Regions from separate parts of the Nonomuraea composti genome, predicted to be linked through region 2. Evidence: riboswitches for the same ligand, from Rfam matches in the RefSeq annotation. Region 2 holds a riboswitch; the other holds the start of a gene.
What was found. A riboswitch is a leader RNA that binds a small molecule or an ion and turns the genes downstream of it on or off. The one in region 2 is predicted to bind cobalamin.
Positions count from the first base shown of each region.

Region 1 (3,402 bases), on a different contig from region 2:
ATCACTTAAGCCGGAAAATCAGTCAAAAGCGCGATAAATGGTGTTGACCGCGACCCCAGTGTAGAGCGTCTTGTAATGGGTTAATAACCTAGAGTAATGGGGGATTCGGGGGAGAAGGACATCGGCCGGCGGCGGTTCCTCGCCTGCGGGCTCGGCGTCGCCGCGTGCGTGGCCGGCTGCGGCACGGAGCGGGCGCGGAACGTGCTGCGTACCGGATTCTCGATCAAGGCGGCGGGGCGGCGCTGGGCGCACGTCGGGCAGGCGTTCGCGGGCGCGGCCCGCGCCGCGGGCTTCGCTGCCGCCGACGGCTCCGCGATCACCGGCGACTCCCGGGGCGGCGGCTCGGGGGCGGGCCACGGCCAGGGGGCCGGCGACGGTTTCGCCGTCACGGTGAGCGGGCTGCCCGCGCTGGCCGCCGCCGAGCTGAACAACGGCCAGAGCCTGCTCGACACCGCCACCCCCCTCGCCAGGCTGAGCGGCCAGGTCGAGGTCGTGGTCGTGCCCGCCCGCTCGCCCGTCCAGGACTTCGACGACTTCGGCGCCCGACTCCTCGCCGACCCCGGCCGTACGCTGCTGGCGGGCGGCCCGCAGGGCGAGCCGGACCACCTGCTGTTCGGCCTGGTCGCCCGGGCGATCGGCGCCGACGGCAGGCGCGTCGACTACACCGGCTACCCGAGCCTGGCCGAGGTCGCCTCGGCGCTGCTGGCGGGCAAGGTCGTCGCGGCGGCGGGCCCGCTGGCCGGCTGGCGCGCCGCCATCGGCCGCGGCCGGGTCAGGGCGCTGGCGATCTCCTCGGCCCAGCGCGTGCCCGACCTCGACGTGCCGACGCTGCTGGAGTGCGGCGTGCGGGTGGACTTCGCCGACTGGACGGCCGCGTTCGGCCCCGAGGACATGCCGGACGAGAGCCGCGAATCGGCCGTCCGCATGTGCGAGAAGGTCCTCCGGTCGGGCGCGTGGGAGGCGGCCTGCCTGGCCGCCGGCTGGCTGCCGATCCCGCTGTCGGGCGACGACTTCGCCCGCTGGCTCGGCACCGAGATCGCCCGCACCCGGGCCGTACTGCGTGATCTTGGTTTGCTCGACAGCACGAAAGCCACAACATGCTGGGGTAGTTGCGGGAACGGCCACTAGATGTAGGATCCTGCTCGTCGCTGGTTCGCCTCGCAGGAGGCGGAGCAAGAGGGAACCCGGTGCGATTCCGGGGCTGCCCCGCAGCGGTGAGCGGGAACGACCGCCGTCACACGCACTGGAGAGATCCGGGAAGCGACGGCCAGTAGGTGCCATCGAGCGTGCCCGCGAGCCCGAAGACCTGCCAGCGGTATGCCGGGATGCGCCCGGCATGAAGTGTTCAGGGTCTCGAGGGTGGGCCGGAGCGCGACGCGGCACGACGACGGGTGCTGCCGTGCTCTCGCATGCCCTCACGGGGATGAGGAGCGAACGTGACGCAGATCGTCGAGGTTGACCGCCGCCTGGCCATCGAGGAGGCGGCCGCGCGGGTGATCGCCGACCCGGCCAACTCGCGGGTCGCCGCCCGGTTGCTGGCCGAGGAGATCGCCGACGAGGCCGCCGGGCACGGCGTGCGCTCGTTCTCCGAGTCGGTGGCGGCCACCCACGCGGCCGGGCTGATCCAGGACGGGCTGGCCGAGTTCGTCGCCGCCCACGCCGCCGAGCTGGACGCGCTGATCAGCGAGGAGGCCGACGGCCGGTTCGAGTACTTCGGGCTGCGCACCGTCTACGACCGCTACCTGCTGCGCCACCCCGAGACGCGCAAGGTGCTGGAGCGGCCGCAGCACTTCTTCCTCCGCGTGGCCTGCGGACTGTCGGAGAGCGTCGCCGAGGCGGCCGAGCTGTACGGGCTCATGTCGTCGCTGGCGTACCTGCCCAGCTCGCCCACCCTGTTCAACGCGGGCGCGCGCCGCCCGCAGCTGTCGTCCTGCTTCCTGCTCGACTCGCCGCGCGACGAGCTGGAGGGGATCTACGACCGGTACGGGCAGGTGGCCCGCCTGTCCAAGTACGCCGGCGGCATCGGCATCTCCTGGACCCGGGTCCGCTCGCGCGGCTCCCTGATCAGGGGCACGAACGGCCACTCCAACGGCATCGTGCCCTGGCTGCGCACGCTGGACTCCTCCGTGGCGGCGGTCAACCAGGGCGGCCGGCGCAAGGGCGCGGCCTGCGTCTACCTGGAGACCTGGCACGCCGACATCGAGGAGTTCTTGGAGCTGCGGGACAACACCGGCGAGGACGCCCGCCGCACCCACAACCTGAACCTGGCCAACTGGGTGCCCGACGAGTTCATGCGCCGGGTCGAGGCCGACGAGATGTGGTCGCTGTTCGACCCGAAGGAGACGCCCGACCTCACCGACCTGTACGGGGCGGAGTTCGACGCGAGATATCGCGCTTACGAGGCCGCCGGGCGACATGTCAGGCAGATCCCGGCCCGCACCCTCTACGGCCGGATGATGCGCACGCTCGCCCAGACCGGCAACGGCTGGATGACGTTCAAGGACGCCGCCAACCGCACCTCCAACCAGACCGCCCGCCCCGGCAACGTCATCCACCTGTCGAACCTCTGCACCGAGATCCTGGAGGTCACCAGCGACGCCGAGACCGCGGTCTGCAACCTCGGCTCGATCAACCTGGCCGCCCACCTGGCCGACGGCGACGTCGATTGGGCGCGGCTGCGCGGCACCGTCCGTACCGCCGTCCGCTTCCTCGACCGCACCATCGACCTCGGCTTCTACCCGACGCCCGAGGCCGAGGCGGCCAACCGGCGCTGGCGGCCCATCGGGCTCGGGCTGATGGGGCTGGCCGACGTGTTCTTCACGCTGCGGCTGCCGTTCGACTCGCCGCGGGCGCTGGAGCTGTCCACCAGGATCTCCGAGGAGATCGCGCTGGCGGCGTACGACACCTCGGCCGACCTCGCCGCCGAGCGCGGCCGGCACCCGTCGTACGACGAGACCCGCGCGGCGGCGGGCGTCCTGCACCCCGACCACTACGGCGCGGGCACGACCGGACGGTGGGACGCGCTGCGGGAGAAGATCGCCCGTACCGGCCTGCGCAACTCCCTCATGATCGCCATCGCGCCGACGGCCACGATCGCCTCCATCGCCGGCTGCTACGAGTGCATCGAGCCGCAGGTGTCCAACGTGTTCAAGCGCGAGACCCTGTCGGGCGAGTTCCTCCAGGTCAACCGCTACCTGGTGGCCGACCTCCAGGCCCGCGGCCTGTGGACGCAGCAGCTGCGCGACGACCTCAAGCGCGCCGACGGCTCGGTGCAACACCTCCCCGGCGTCCCCGACGACCTCAAGCTGCTCTACCGCACCGCCTGGGAGCTGCCGCAGAAGGCGCTCATCGACCTGGCCGCCGCGCGCCAGCCGTACATCGACCAGTCGCAGTCGCTCAACC
Region 1 is NZ_JAATEP010000003.1:76,414-79,815, reverse strand. Features, by position in the region: gene HCN51_RS05765 (SAM-dependent methyltransferase) at 1-9, shown strand, start outside; gene HCN51_RS05760 (Bug family tripartite tricarboxylate transporter substrate binding protein) at 97-1,128, shown strand; cobalamin riboswitch at 1,133-1,328, shown strand; gene HCN51_RS05755 (ribonucleoside-diphosphate reductase subunit alpha) at 1,437-3,402, shown strand, end outside.
Region 1: it holds a riboswitch for cobalamin, as region 2 does, so the genes downstream of both, HCN51_RS05755 (ribonucleoside-diphosphate reductase subunit alpha) here and cobN (cobaltochelatase subunit CobN) in region 2, are expected to answer to the same signal.

Region 2 (3,402 bases):
CAGATGTTCCTCGGTCAGCCAGTCCGGGTCCTGGCCGCCGGCGGCGATGAGGGCGTGGATGAGCGCGTCTCCGTCCTGCTCGGCGACGCCGGGGAAGCCGTCGCCCAGGTCGTAGCCGGCCTCGGCGAGCCTGGCCAGCAGCCGTACGGTGCTGGCGGGGGTGTCGAGGCCGACGGCGTTGCCGACGCGGGAGTGCTTGGTCGGGTACGCCGACAGCATGACGACCAGGCGCCGCCCGGCGGGCGGGACGTGGCGCAGCAGCCCGTGCCGCACCGCGATGCCGGCCACCCGGGCGGCCCGCTCGGGGTCGGCCTCGTAGACGGTCAGCCCGTCCTCGTCGATCTCCTTGAACGAGAACGGCACCGTGATGATCCGCCCGTCGAACTCGGGGATCGCCACCTGCGAGGCGGCGTCCAGCGGCGACAGGCCGTCGTCGTTCTCCTCCCACGCCTGCCTGCCGGTGGTCAGGCAGAGCCCTTGCAGGATCGGCACGTCGAGCGCGGCCAGCGCGCCGACGTCCCACGCCTCGTCGTCGCCGCCCGCGCCCGCGGTGGCGGGGCGCGTGCCGCCCGCCGCCAGCACCGTCACGACGAGCGCGTCGGTGGCGCGCAGGGCGTCGAGCAGGTCGGGCCCGGCGGTGCGCAGGGACGAGCAGAAGATCGGCCTGGCCTGGCCGCCCGCGTCCTCGACGGCGTCGCACAACGCCGCCACGAACGCGGTGTTGCCGGCCAGGTGGTGCGCCCGGTAGTAGAGCACCCCGATCACCGGTCCGGTGTGCGACCTGGCCGTCCGTTCCAGCCTCCCCCAGGACGGGGTCGGCGCGGGCGGCGCGAACCCGCGCCCGGTCAGCAGCACCGTGTCGGACAGGAACGCGTGCAGCTCGCCCAGGTTCGCGGGCCCGCCATGCGCCAGGTACGCGTGCGCCTCCGCGCACACGCCGCCGCTCACCGTGGACAGCTCCATCAGCTCCGCGTCCGGCGCCTGCTCCCCGCCCAGCACCACCACCGGCCGGGGGCCGGCCAGCAGCGCGTCGAGGCCCTCCGCCCAGGCGCGCCGGCCGCCGAGCAGCCGCACGACGACCAGATCCACACCCTCCAGCAGCGCCGGCAGGTCGTCGGGGGTGAGCCTCGCGGGGTTGCCCAGCCGGTAGGGGGCGGCGCTCGCGCGGGCGCTCAGCAGGTCGGTGTCCGATGTCGAGAGCAGCAGGACGGTACGGCTGTCGCCAGGCACGGCGCATTCCTCCCTCGGGGTCCTCGCCCCGGTCGCGGGTGACGCGACGGCAGGAGTCTCCTGGCTCCCGGATCCGCGCTCACCCCGGCCTTCCCACCCGTCGCCGGGCAGTGGCCTGCGGTGGGGCTCGCTCCCCGGTCACAGTGGCGGGACCGCGCCGGTTTCACACCGGCTTCCTCCCTTGCCGTCGCCTACGAGGAGACTACGGCAAGACCGGCCTCCACCAGAACTGGCGTTACCATCCTCTTCGTGTCCATAGCCGACTTTTCCGGACGGACCCGTCCTGACGCCTGTCCGGGCGCGCTACAGGTACACGAGGCCGCCGACGGCCCGCTGGCCCGAGTCCGCCTGCCCGGCGGGGCCGCGTCCCGCGCCCAGCTCCACACGCTCGCCGACTGCGCCGAGAAGTTCGGCTCGGGCGTCCTCGAGCTCACCTCACGAGCGAACGTCCAGGTCCGCGGCCTCCACTCCCCCGCCGCCTTCGCCGACCGCCTCGCGGCGGCGGGCCTGCTCCCATCCCCGGCACACGAACGCGTCCGCAACATCATCGCCTCCCCCCTCAGCGGCCGGAGCACCGGCGGATCACTGGACACCACCTCCCTGGTCCACGCCCTCGACCAGGCCCTGTGCTCCCACCCTCGGCTGGCGGGGCTGCCTGGGCGGTTCCTGTTCGCGGTGGACGACGGCACGGGGGACGTGGCGGGGCTCGGGGCGGACGTGACGTACGCGGCAAGCCCTGCTGCCGACACGCCGCGCGCCACGCGCTCCGATGAAGCGCCGACCACCCCGCCTGGCGGCAACACACCCTCCAGCGCCGCACTCCCGGACGCACGCTCGGGCGAGGCGCACACGGACGCACGCATGGGAACGGCGCACACGAGCGGACGCTCCAGCGGGGCGCACGCGGACGGACGCTCCGGCGACGCGCATATGGGCGGATGCTCCAGCGGCGGGCACGCCAGCGAGGGGCGGTTGCTGCTGGCGGGCTGTGACACGGGGCTGACCTGCGGACCTGAGGCCGCCGTGCCGTTGATGATCGCCGCCGCGGAGGCGTTCCTCGACGAACGCCCCGACGGCGCCCCGCTCGCCTGGCGCGTCCAGGAGCTGGAGAACGGCCCGGCCCGCATCACCACCCGCCTGACCACCAACCCAGACGTTCGCGCACTGACGAGCGCGCCACTCACCGGACCAACGATCCAGTGCCCGACCAGCGATCCGGCCACCGGATCGGTGATCCAGGCAGCGACCAACGACCCAGCCCACGGGCTGCGAAGGGCTGGGCGGGTGGTGCAGCGGGATGGGCGGGTGGCGTTGGAGGCGCTGGTGCCGCTCGGGAGGCTGACGCCCGCTCAACTCCGGGTTCTCGCCGGCAGCGGCCCCGCCGTGCGGTTCACTCCGTGGCGGACCGCCGTGTTGCTCGACCTCTCCCCCGCCGAGGCGGACCGTGCGGAGCGGGCGCTCGCGGACACGGGGCTCGTCACCGACCCGGCCTCTCCCTGGGCGGGAGTCACCGCGTGCACCGGCCGTCCCGGCTGCGGGAAGGCGCTGGCGGACGTGCAGGCGGACGCGCGGCGCTGGGTGGAGGGCCTGGACCGCGCCCCCGAGACGCCCGTCCACTGGGCCGGTTGCGAACGGCGCTGCGGCCTGCCACGCGGCCAGGTCGTCGAGGTGATCGCCACCGGCGACGGCTACCGCCGGCAGCCCCAGTGACGCCCGCCGCCGACGGTCGGCTCCCGTCATTCCGCACGATATCGGCGAGCGTCCCAGCCAACGACCAGCGCCACCTGCACGACCAGGCGGCTGCGCTACCAGCACGACCAGCCGACCTGCACGACCAACCGCCCTGCACGACCAGCCGCACAACCTGCGCGACCTACCGACCCGCGCGGCCAGCGCGGCCGTCGGCGGTCGAGCGCGAGCACGAGCGGCGGTGCCGAAGGCGGGCGTCGCCATCGCCCGGCGGCGGCTCCAAGCGAGGCGACCGTGATGACACAGCCACCGGAAAAGAGCACCCGTGACCGACTACATCCGTGACGGCGCCGAGATCTACCGGCGTTCGTTCGCGACCATCCGCGCCGAGACCGACCTCACCGGCCTGCCGCCCGAGGTGGCTCAGGTGGCGGTGCGGATGATTCACGCCTGCGGCATGACCGACCTCGTCCGCGACCTGGC
Region 2 is NZ_JAATEP010000030.1:60,875-64,276, forward strand. Features, by position in the region: gene cobN (cobaltochelatase subunit CobN) at 1-1,230, opposite strand, end outside; cobalamin riboswitch at 1,269-1,459, opposite strand; gene HCN51_RS58340 (hypothetical protein) at 1,480-2,940, shown strand; gene HCN51_RS34860 (precorrin-8X methylmutase) at 3,245-3,402, shown strand, end outside.